DNA from 2 places in the Clavibacter tessellarius genome. Region 1 is predicted to be linked to the other one. Evidence: riboswitches for the same ligand, from Rfam matches in the RefSeq annotation. Region 1 holds a riboswitch; the other holds the start of a gene.
The links. A riboswitch is a leader RNA that binds a small molecule or an ion and turns the genes downstream of it on or off. The one in region 1 is predicted to bind thiamine pyrophosphate.

Region 1 (5,675 bases):
GCACGTCGGACTGGCCGACGTGCACGCCATCGACGCGGGCGCCGCGCGCGAGGGCCGCGAGCACCACGTCGACGCGGTCGTCCACGAGCAGCACCGGTCGGGGAGCGGATGGGTGCGCGGCCGCGTGGGCGTCGATCGCGTCCGCCGCCGCGACCACGGTCGCGAGCAGCTCGGCCGCGCTCGCGTGCTTGTCGCGGATCTGCACGGCCGTCGCCCCGCCCGCCACGGCCGCGGCGACCACCGCGGGCACGCCGCGCGGGCCGCACAGGGCCGGGTCGGTGACGAGGTAGACGGAGAGGTCGAGCCCGCTCACGAGAGGCGCTCGCGCTGGGCGACGAGCTCGGGCGTGACGGCGTCGAGCGCGTCGAGCAGCGCGACGGCGAACGACCCGGGCCCGCGGGCGCCCTCGGCGGCGACCTCCGCGGCGATCGTGTAGACGCTCGTCGCGGCGACGGCGGCCCGCAGCGTATCCGGATCCGTCGAGGCGAACGCCGCCATCACGGCGCCGAGCGCGCAGCCGCCGCCCGTCACCTTCGTGAGGAGCGCGTCGCCCGTGTGCACGCGCACGAGGCGGGTGCCGTCGGTGATGTGGTCGACCGGCCCGGAGACCGCGACGACCGTGCCGTAGGTGCGCGCGAGCAGCGTCGCGGCGTCGAGCGCCGCCTCGACCTCGTCGGTGGCGTCGACCCCGCGGCCGCCCGCGCCGCCGGTCGCGAGCGCGATGACCTCCGACGCGTTGCCGCGCACGATCGTCGGCGACAGCGCGACGAGCTCGTGCGCGAGCCGCGTGCGCACCGGCAGGGCGCCGACGGCGACGGGATCCAGCACCCACGGCGTGCCCGCCTCGCGCGCCGCGTGCGCGGCCTCGACGGCGGCCTCCCGCTGCTCCGCGTGCGGCGTGCCGAGGTTGAGCAGCACGCCCGACGCGATCCTGGCGAACGGCCCCGCCTCGGTCGGCACGTCCGTCATCGCGGGCGCGGCGCCCAGCGCGAGGAGGACGTTCGCGGTGAAGCCGGTGACGACCGCGTTGGTGATGCACTGCACGAGCGGCGTGCGCTCTCGCAGCAAGTGGAGGAGGTCCGCCGAGGCGGTCCCCGTCCCGGTGGTCTCGTGGGTGGACGGGCGCGCAGCGCTCATGATGACATCCCTCCGCCGGTGCGAACCGGATCAGGTGCGACGGGTCTCATCTCAGCCCTCGTGGGCACCCCGTGTCAGGGACCCACCCTAGGGGGAGCGGGCGAGCGCACCTACTCCCGGCGGTCGCCTCCGCGTCCGGCCTCACGCGCTCGCGGACGGCGCAGGGCGACGGCCCGCGTGATCGCGACGACGAGACCGATCAGGGCGGCGGCGAGGCCGAGCAGGATCGCCGTCATCTCGAACGACGTCACCTCCGTGATGCGCAGGTACAGCGACGTGTCGATCTCCCCGTAGAGGGCGTCGAACATCGAGAAGCGGGTGAGGTAGCCGAGCCCCGCCGTCACCGCCGCCGCCATGCCCGCGCCGATCAGCACGGAGGCGATCACGGCGGAGGTCACGCCCGAGGATCGCGAGGGCGACAGCGCGGCGACCCGCCTCAGGTGAGCCCCGCCACGTCGAGCACCCACGCGTAGTCGGAGGCGCGCTCGCGCCACGCGTCGTAGCGGCCCGACTTGCCGCCGTGGCCGGCCTGCATCTCGGTGCGCAGCAGCACGGGCGCGCCGACCTCGCGGAGGCGGGCCGTCCACTTGGCCGGCTCGACGTAGAGCACGCGCGTGTCGTTGAGGCTCGTGACGGCGAGGATCCGCGGGTACTCCACGCCCTCGCGCACGTTCTCGTACGGCGTGTACGACTTCATGTACGCGTACACCTCGGGGTCGTGCAGCGGGTCGCCCCACTCGTCCCACTCGATCACGGTGAGCGGCAGCGACGGGTCGAGGATGCTCGTCAGCGCGTCCACGAACGGCACGCCCGCGAGGATCCCGGCGAAGCGGTCGGGCGCGATGTTCGCGACCGCGCCCATCAGCAGCCCGCCGGCGCTGCGGCCCTCGGCCACGAGCTTCTCCGGGCTCGTCCACCCGCGCGCGATGAGGTGGTCGGCGGCCGCGACGAAGTCGGTGAAGGTGTTCCTCTTCGTGAGCGTCTTGCCCTCGTCGTACCAGCGCCGGCCCATCTCGCCGCCGCCCCGCACGTGCGCGATGACGAACGCCATGCCCCGGTCGAGCAGCGACAGCCGGGCGATGGAGAACGACGGGTCGATGCTCGCCTCGTAGGAGCCGTAGCCGTACAGCAGGAGCGGCGCCGGCGTGCCCGGGTGCACGAGGCCGCGCTTGTAGACGACCGACAGCGGGATCTCGGTGCCGTCCTCCGCGGTCGCCCACTCGCGGGTCTGCACGTAGTCGTCGGGGTCGTAGCCGCCGCGCACGGGCTGCTGCTTGAGGAGGCGGAGCTCGCGGGTCGCGAGCACGTAGTCGTAGGTGGTGGCCGGGGTCGCGAGGCTCGTGTAGCCGAGGCGGATGGTCGGCTGCGCGAACTCGGGGTTGCCCGCCGTGCCGACCGTGTAGATCGGCTCGTCGAACGCGATCTCGTGCAGCTGCTCGCCGTCGAGGACGCGGTCGAAGGGGATCACGCCGACGCGCGTGAGGCCCTCGCGGCGGTAGGAGACCACGACGTGGTCGGCGAACGCGCTGGCGTCCTCGAGGCGCACCTCGTCGTCGTGGGGGATGACGACCTGGCGGTCGGTCGTGGAGGTCGGGTCGTCGGCGGGCACGTCGATGAGCTCGAAGTTGGTGGCGCCGTCGTTGTGCAGGATGAGGAGCCGGTCGGATCCGTCGATGACCGCGTGGTCCACGTCGTACTCCACGCCGTGGCGGCGCGGCCACACCGGCCGGAACGCGCCCGTGGGGTCGCCGGCGTCGAGCAGCAGCACCTCGGTGGTGATCTTCGAGCCGACCTCGATCACGAGGTACTGGCGGCTGCGGGTCATGCCGAAGCCGACGAAGTAGCTCTCGTCGGGCTCGGTGAAGACCTTCACGTCCTGCGACGCGGGGGTGCCGACGCGGTGGCGCCACACGGTGTCGGGCCGCCAGGCGTCGTCGACCGTGACGTAGAAGAGGTGGTCGCCGTGCGCCGAGAAGGTGGCGCCGTGGCTGGTGCCGGGGATCTCGTCGGCGAGGTCCTCGCCCGTGGCCAGGTCGCGGATCCGGAGCGTGAACCGCTCGTCGCCCTCGGTGTCGGTCGAGTAGGCGAGGAGCGACCCGTCGGGGCTCAGCTCGAAGGCGCCGAGCGAGAAGAACTCGTGGCCGTCGGCCTCGACGTTGGAGTCGAGCAGGACCTGCTCGCCGGGCGTCGCGGCGCCGTCCGCCGCGGCCTCGACGGCGGGCGGGGTCCAGTCGTCGGGACCTGTGACGGGGCGGCGGCAGCGGATCGCGTACTGCGAGCCCTCGACCGTGCGGGCGTAGTACCACCAGTCGCCCTCGCGGACGGGGACCGAGAGGTCGGTCTCCTGCGTGCGGTCCTTGATCTCCGTGAAGATCGCCTCGCGCAGCGGCTCCAGGTGCGCCGTGGCCTGCTCCGCGTATGCGTTCTCGGCCTCGAGGTGCGCGATGACGGCCGCGTCGTCCTTGTCGCGCAGCCACTCGTAGCGGTCCACGAACGTGTCGCCGTGGAAGGTGCGCTCGATCGGGCGCTGCTCCGCCACGGGCGGGGTGGAGGGGGAGTCGGATGCGGGGGAGGAGACGGCCGGGACGGCGGGGTCGGTCATCCGGCCAGCCTACCGACGGGGGCATGCTCACCTTCGATGCGGTCCGAAGGTGCGCAGGCCCCACCCCTGCGCACGGCTACCGTCCGAGGATCACCCCCGTGTCAGTTCTCCGGTCGACGCCGACGTCTTCGGACTGCGACCACCACGGCACCCACGGCGATGAGCGCGCCACCGAGCACACCCCACCAGCTGCCCGCCCCATCAGTCGCTCCGTACGGGATCGACAAGAAGATCAATCCGATGCCCACGAGGGCGAGGAGGATCTGTCCGATCATGTGCCCGTTCCTTTCAGTGCCTGAATCTCGACGTCGCGTTCCAGAAATCACTGCACACCCCCTCGAGTGCTTCTCCTCCGTTGAACGCCGCCCCGAGGACAGCGAGCCAGTTCCCCGACATCACGCCGCCGGCACCGGCGAATCCGGTTCCCGCGAGCCGCAGGTAGCAGCGACGCTGAAGGGCCTGCTCGTGCAATGTCAGGTGAGGGCCGTAGGTAGTGTGCACGGGGTGGCCGTGATCCATGTAGCAACCCACTGACGACGAGCAGTAGGTGATCGGCTGCTCTCCCCACTGGTCGATGACCTCAGCCTGTGCGGGCGCCGCAAGGCCCAGCGTGAGCAGGCCGACGGCACTGATGCTCAGGATGGCGCGTCGTGCACGCATGACTACCTCTTCTCGGCGATCACGGATCGCCGTTCACTGCAGCCTCATTGCCGCGGGTGAAAGATAAAAGGCATTTCGGTGTTGGCGTCGGAGAAGTGCACAGACCCGGCACAGCACGCGCCCTGCGTCCCGCGGATCAGGAGGTGATCGGCCCCGCCTCGCGCGGCCCGGTCGCGCCCGGCGTGGTCGCCGCGCCGAGCGTGCTCGAGCGGGTGGCGAGGCGCGCGACGGCCTGCAGCGGGATCGACAGCCAGCCGGGCCGGTTGCGCACCTCGTAGATCGCCTCGTACACGGCCTTGTCGATCTCGAACGCGTCGAGCAGGGCCCGGTTCGCGCGGAGGTCGGTGCCGGAGCGGGCGATGTAGCCGTCGACGAACGCGCGGCGGGCGGCGGACGCCCACGTGGCGGCCGACTTGCCGGGGTGCGCGAGCGCGTAGGAGCCGGCGACGTAGTCGAACGAGCGGAGCATGCCGGCGACGTCGCGGAGCGTGACGTCGGGGAGCGAGCGCTCGTGCATCGGCCGGAGCGGCTCGCCCTCGAAGTCGAGGAGGACCCAGCCGCGGTTCGGCACCGAGAGCACCTGGCCGAGGTGGTAGTCGCCGTGGATGCGCTGCAGCTTGGGCCACTCGCCCTTCTCGGCGGCGTCGTACACGCTCGCGATGGCGTCGTGGAACGCGGCGATCTCGGGGACCTCGCGCTCGGCCGTCGCGTGGCGGCGGCGGAAGCTGACCATGATCCCCTCGATCACGTCGGGCGTGGCCTCGACGGTGGGGAGCGCGGCGGCGAGCGTGGCGTGCACGTCGGCCGTGGCCTCGCCGAGCGCGCGGGCCTCGGCCTGGAAGTCGGCGTCGGCCTCGGCGGCGCGGAGCGCGACGCGCCAGGCGTCGGTCACGCCGGGCAGGAACTCCTGCGCGAAGGCGACGTGGCCGATGGCCCGTCCCTCCTCGCGGCCGGAGTCGCTCCACTGGGCGAGCACGCTGCCCATGGTCTGCGGGACGAGCCGGGATCCGGCGCCCGCGATGGCGGACTGGAGCACGACGTCGGGGTTCTCGCCGTGGTGCAGCGCGCGGAAGACCTTGACGATCATCGGGTTGATGGCCTGGCCGTCGGCGGAGACCATGTCGTAGATGATCGAGGTGTTCGACTGCTCGCCCGAGAGCACGTGCGATCCGACGACGGTCGCGATCTCCACGCCCGGCTGGCGCTGGCCGCGGGCCGTCGCGCCGAGCGAGGTCTCGTCGACGTCGGCCTCGCGGTCGTCGAGGATCGTGCGGAT
Region 2 (5,675 bases), 790 kb from region 1:
CGTGGTTCGGGACGATGTCCACCAGCACGCCCATGCCGAGCTCGTGGGCGCGGTCGGCGACGGCCTTGAGGCCCGCCGCCCCGCCGCGCGTCGGGTCCACCTGCGCGTGGTCGACCACGTCATAGCCGTGGTCGGATCCGGGCTCGGCCGTGAGGATCGGGCTGAGGTACACCCAGTCCGCGCCGAGGTCCTTCACGTACGGCAGCTGCGCGGCCACGGCGGCGAGGTCGAAGGACTCCCGCACCTGGAACCGGTAGGTGGAGATGGGGGTTCTCAACTGATGTCGCTCCTTGGGTCTGCGGCGGGCCGGTCGGCCTGCGCGTGGGTGAGGACCGCGAGGCTCGCCGCGACCGAGTGGTCGGGCTCCACCTCGGGCTCCGTGTAGGCGCGCAGCACCACGAGTGCCTTGGCCGCCACGTCCACGACGCTACTCGCGCGGAGGGCCGTCGAGTCGGCTCCGACGCCCGCGGTGTCGATCACGGTCTCCCACGCGTCCGCGTACTCGTCCGACGGGAGCGTGAAGGACACGGGCTCGTCGTGCGCGTTGAAGTACAGGAGGAAGTGCGTGTCGTAGATGTCCTCGCCGCGGCGGTCGCGCCCGCGGATCCCGTTGCCGTTGAGGAACATGCCGATCGCCCGGAGGCCGGACTCCCAGTCGTCGTCCACCATGGGCGTCGCGTCGGCGTCGAGCCACACGATGTCGGGCAGCGGCTCGCCCTCGCCGCGGCGCACGGGCCGGCCGTCGAAGAAGCGCCCGCGACGGAACGTGGGGTGCTCCTTGCGCAGGCGCACGACCGAGGCCGTGAACTCCGCGAGCGGCTGGTCGGCCTGGTCCCAGTGCACCCAGCTGATCTCGTTGTCCTGCGCGTACGTGTTGTTGTTGCCCTGCTGCGTGCGGCCGAGCTCGTCGCCGTGGAGGATCATCGGCACGCCCTGCGACAGGATCATCGTCGCGAGCATGTTGCGCTGCTGGCGGCCGCGCAGCGTGAGGATCGCCGGGTCGTCCGTCGGCCCCTCCACGCCCATGTTCCAGGAACGGTTGTGGCTCTCGCCGTCGTTGTTGTCCTCGCCGTTCGCGTCGTTGTGCTTCTCGTTGTAGGAGACGAGGTCGGCGATCGTGAAGCCGTCGTGCGCGGTGATGAAGTTGATCGACGCGACCGGCCGGCGGCCCGAGTGCTCGTAGAGGTCGGCGGATCCCGTGATGCGGGCCGCGAACTCGCCGAGCGAGGAGGCCTCGCCGCGCCAGAAGTCGCGCACCGTGTCGCGGTACTTGCCGTTCCACTCCGTCCACTGCGGCGGGAAGTTGCCCACCTGGTAGCCGCCGGGGCCCACGTCCCACGGCTCGGCGATGAGCTTGACCTGCGACACCACCGGGTCCTGCTGCACGAGCTCGAAGAAGGTGGCGAGCTTGTCGACGTCGTAGAACTCGCGCGCGAGCGCGGAGGCGAGGTCGAAGCGGAAGCCGTCCACGTGCATCTCGGTCACCCAGTAGCGCAGCGAGTCCATGATCAGCTGCAGCGCGTGCGGGTGGCGGACGTTGAGCGAGTTGCCCGTGCCCGTGTAGTCCATGTAGTAGGTGGGGTCGTCCTCCATGAGCCGGTAGTAGGCCTGGTTGTCGATGCCCTTGAACGACAGCGTCGGGCCGAGGTGGTTGCCCTCGGCCGTGTGGTTGTAGACCACGTCGAGGATGACCTCGATGCCGGCCGCGTGCAGCGCCCGCACCATCGACTTGAACTCCTGCACCTGCTGGCCGAGCTCGCCCGTGGACGAGTAGGCGTTGTGCGGCGCGAAGAACCCGATGGTGTTGTAGCCCCAGTAGTTGCGGAGGCCCTTCTCGAGCAGCGTGTTGTCCTGCACGAACTGGTGCACGGGCATCAGCTCGATGGCCGTCACGCCGAGTCGCTGCAGGTGGTCGATGACCGCGGGGTGCGCGATGCCGGCGTACGTGCCGCGCAGCTCCTCGGGGATCCGCGGGTGCAGCTGCGTGAGGCCCTTCACGTGCGCCTCGTAGACGACGGTCTCGCTGTAGGGCGTGCGGGGGAGCCGGTCGCCGTCCCAGTCGAAGAACGGGTTGACCACGACGCCGAGCATCATGTGCGGGCCCGAGTCCTCGTCGTTGCGGCTCGCCGGGTCGCCGAACTCGTACGCGAACAGCGACGGGTGCCAGTCGAACTCGCCGCAGGTGGCCTTCGCGTAGGGGTCCAGCAGCAGCTTCGCGGGGTTCGAGCGGTGCCCGGCCTCGGGCTCGTACGGCCCGGTGACGCGGTAGCCGTAGCGCTGGCCCGGCTGCACGTGCGGGAGGTAGCAGTGCCAGACGTGCGCGTCGACCTCGGTCACGTCCACGCGGGTCTCGGTGCCGTCCTCCTCGATGAGGCACAGCTGCACCCTCTCGGCGACCTCGCTGAAGAGCGCGAAGTTCGTGCCGCTCCCGTCGAAGGTCGCGCCGAGCGGGTACGGGTTTCCGGGCCAGGTGTGCAAGTGGTCCTCCAGTTGGGTCGACTCGTCCGCCGACGGCGCGCGTGCGCGCGGGTCCGTCGGGGGCGGGGCAGGCGGTGGATCCGCGTGGGCCGCAGCGGCGGGGAGGCCGGATGCGACGCAGCGACGCACCAGGGGCGAGGCTACCGCGAGGACGCGGATCGCCCGGCATCCGGCGGGCCTCGCGGGGTACGGTGGGACGCATGACCAACCTCGTCGCACAGCTCGCAGAGAACGTGAAGAACGCCGGAGTGGGGACGGTCTACGGCGACCCCCTCGACATCGACGGCTCGACCATCGTCCCGGTGGCATTCGCCTGGTACGGCTTCGGCGGGGGCAGCGACCTCCCCGACTCCGACGGCAACGTCGCGGGCGGCGGCGGGGGCGGCGGCGCCACTTGGCCGATCGGCGCCTACATCGCCACCGACGGCGAGGTGCGGTTCCAGCCGAACGTCATCGCGCTGCTCGCGGTGGCCACGCCCGTCATCTGGATCTCCGGCAAGGTCCTCGTCAAGCTCATCAAGACGCTGAAGTAGCGCACGGCGTCCCCGGACGCGCACGACCAGCGCGGAGCGCGGGTGCCCTCGGGCACCCGCGCTCCCGTGCGTCCGTGGCATCTGCGCATCCCGGGCGCGCCGGATGCCCGACCGCGCGCTAGGATCGCACCGAACACGGGAGTCCGGTGAGCCGGGCTGAGAGGAAGACACCCAGTCTTCGACCGTCGAACCTGATCTGGATCATGCCAGCGCAGGGAGGCTTCCATCTCGCACCCGTGCCCTCTTCCACTCCTCCGAAGGGCACGTCCAATGACCGCATCACCCTCGTCCACCGCATCCGCCGCGAGCGTCGACCCCGGCGCCCGCGCTCCCCGCTCGGGCCTCCGCGCCCGCTGGCGCGTCATCGACATCGTCGTGGCCAGCGTCCTCGGCGTCGCGTCCGGCCTCGTCTTCGTCCTCTGGAACACGGCGTCCGTGCCGGTGAGCGGGCTCTTCGAGCCCCTCCTCCCGGGGCTCCAGGCCCTCGCCGGCGGCGGCTGGCTCTTCGCGGGCGTCCTCACCGGCATCGTGATCCGCAAGCCCGGAGCCGCCCTGTACGGCGAGCTCCTCGCGGCCTTCGTCTCGATGCTGGTCGGGAACGTCTGGGGCGTGAGCACGCTCCTCTCCGGCCTCACCCAGGGCCTCGGCGCCGAGCTCGTGCTCCTCGTCTTCCTCTACGCGAACTGGCGCGCGTACGTCGCCGTGCTCGCGGGCATGGGCGCGGGCCTCGGCATGGCCGTGACCGACCTCATCACCTACTACCCGGGCTCCTCGCCGCTCTTCGTCGCCGTCTACACGATCGCGGCGCTCGTCTCCGGGGCGGTCGTCGCGGGCCTGCTCTCGTGGCTGGTGGCCCGGGCGCTCGCGCGCACGGGCGCGCTCTCGCGCTTCGCCTCGGGTCGCGACACCGCGGCCCGGGTCTGAGCGTGCGGCGGCCCGGCCGACGCGGGTCGGCGGGCGCGCCGGTCGCCGGCACCGCTCCCGGGGGCGGATCGTCCTCGGGCGGCGCCGCCGTCCGGGCCGTCGGCTGGGGCTGGCGCCACGCGGGCCGGAGCGCCTGGGCCGTGCGGGACGTCGACCTCGTCATCGAGCCGGGGGAGCGCGTCCTGCTGCTCGGCGCATCCGGCGCCGGCAAGACCACGCTGCTGCACGCGCTCGCGGGCGTCCTCGGCGGCGACGACGAGGGCGAGAGCCGGGGCGAGCTGCAGGTCGACGGCGCGGATCCGGCCGGCCAGCGGGGGCGCGCGGGCCTCGTCCTCCAGGACCCCGACGCGCAGGTGATCCTCTCCCGCGTCGGCGACGACGTCGCCTTCGGCTGCGAGAACCTCGGCGTCCCGCGCGACGAGATCTGGGCCCGCGTCCGCGACGCGCTCGACGCCGTCGGCCTCGACGTCGCGCTCGACCGCTCGACGACCGCGCTCTCCGGTGGCCAGAAGCAGCGCCTCGCGCTCGCGGGCGTCCTCGCCATGCGGCCCGGCCTCCTCCTCCTCGACGAGCCGACGGCCAACCTCGATCCCGAGGGCGTGGGCGAGGTGCGCCGCGCGGTCGAGCGGGTCGTCGCGTCCACGGGCACCACGCTCGTCGTCATCGAGCACCGCGTGGCCGTGTGGCAGGACCTGGTCGACCGGGTGGTCGTGCTGGGTGCGGACGGCGGCGTCCTCGCCGACGGCGCCCCCGACGACGTGCTGCGCGACCAGGGCGCCTCCCTGGCGGCGGCCGGCGTCTGGGTCCCGGGACGCGAGCCGGTCGCCCCGGTCCGGTCGCCGGCCGCGCCGTCCCCGCTCCTCCGGGCCGACGGCCTCGGGGTGGGGCGGCGCCGCGGGGTCGCCGTGGCCGGCGACGTCTCCCTCGGGCTCTCCGCGGGCCGCGTCGCGGCGCTCACGGGCCCGAACGGCGGCGGGAAGAGCACGCTGGCGCTCACCCTGGGCGGCCTGCTGCCGGCCGTCGCGGGCCGGGTCGTCGCCGAGGGCGCGCTCGCGGACGGCCTCGGCGCGGATCCGTCCGCCTGGCGCTCGCGCGAGCTCGCCGCCCGCATCGGCACGGTCTTCCAGGATCCCGAGCACCAGTTCCTCGCGGCGACCGTCCGCGCGGAGCTCGAGGTCGGCCCCCGCGCCGTCGGCGCCGATCCGGTCGCCTCCCCGCGACGCGTCGACGAGCTGCTCGTGCGCCTCCGGCTCGACGGCCTCGCCCAGGCCAACCCGTTCACGCTCTCCGGCGGGGAGAAGCGCCGCCTGTCCGTGGCCACCGCGCTCGCGACGGCCCCGCGCCTCCTCGTCCTCGACGAGCCGACCTTCGGCCAGGACGCCCGCACCTGGGCGGAGCTCGTCGCCCTCCTCGCCGACCTCGTCGACCGCGAGGGCGTCGGCGTCCTCGCGGTCACCCACGACGAGCACCTCGTGGCCTCGCTCGCGGACGACGTGCTCCGGCTGGATCCCGCCGACGCGGCTCCCGCGCGCCTCCGGGTGGTGCGATGAGCGCCGCGATCCGCGAGGCCGTGCCGGCCTCGCGCGCGACCGGCCTCGCCGCGGTCAACCCCGTCGCCCGGCTGGCCGCCGCGCTCGTGCTGACGCTCGCGCTCGTCCTCAGCCTCGACGTGGTCTCCGCCGGCGCCGCGCTGGCGCTCGAGCTGCTGCTGCTGCCGCTCACCGGGATCCGCGTCCGGTC

Region 2: linked by a shared signal. The riboswitch ahead of FGG90_RS03185 (ECF transporter S component) and the one ahead of thiM (hydroxyethylthiazole kinase) in region 1 are both predicted to bind thiamine pyrophosphate.

Annotation. Positions count from the first base shown of each region.
Region 1 covers NZ_CP040788.1:1,483,736-1,489,410, reverse strand. Annotated here, with positions in the region: gene thiD (bifunctional hydroxymethylpyrimidine kinase/phosphomethylpyrimidine kinase) at 1-313, opposite strand, end outside; gene thiM (hydroxyethylthiazole kinase) at 310-1,137, opposite strand; TPP riboswitch at 1,128-1,219, opposite strand; gene FGG90_RS06825 (hypothetical protein) at 1,248-1,535, opposite strand; gene FGG90_RS06820 (S9 family peptidase) at 1,574-3,739, opposite strand; gene FGG90_RS06815 (LPXTG cell wall anchor domain-containing protein) at 3,841-4,014, opposite strand; gene FGG90_RS06810 (hypothetical protein) at 4,028-4,399, opposite strand; gene FGG90_RS06805 (maltokinase N-terminal cap-like domain-containing protein) at 4,536-5,675, opposite strand, start outside.
Region 2 covers NZ_CP040788.1:696,908-702,582, forward strand. Annotated here, with positions in the region: gene treY (malto-oligosyltrehalose synthase) at 1-277, opposite strand, end outside; gene glgX (glycogen debranching protein GlgX) at 274-2,478, opposite strand; gene FGG90_RS03180 (hypothetical protein) at 2,679-3,011, shown strand; TPP riboswitch at 3,146-3,246, shown strand; gene FGG90_RS03185 (ECF transporter S component) at 3,282-3,935, shown strand; gene FGG90_RS03190 (ABC transporter ATP-binding protein) at 3,938-5,485, shown strand; gene FGG90_RS03195 (energy-coupling factor transporter transmembrane component T family protein) at 5,482-5,675, shown strand, end outside.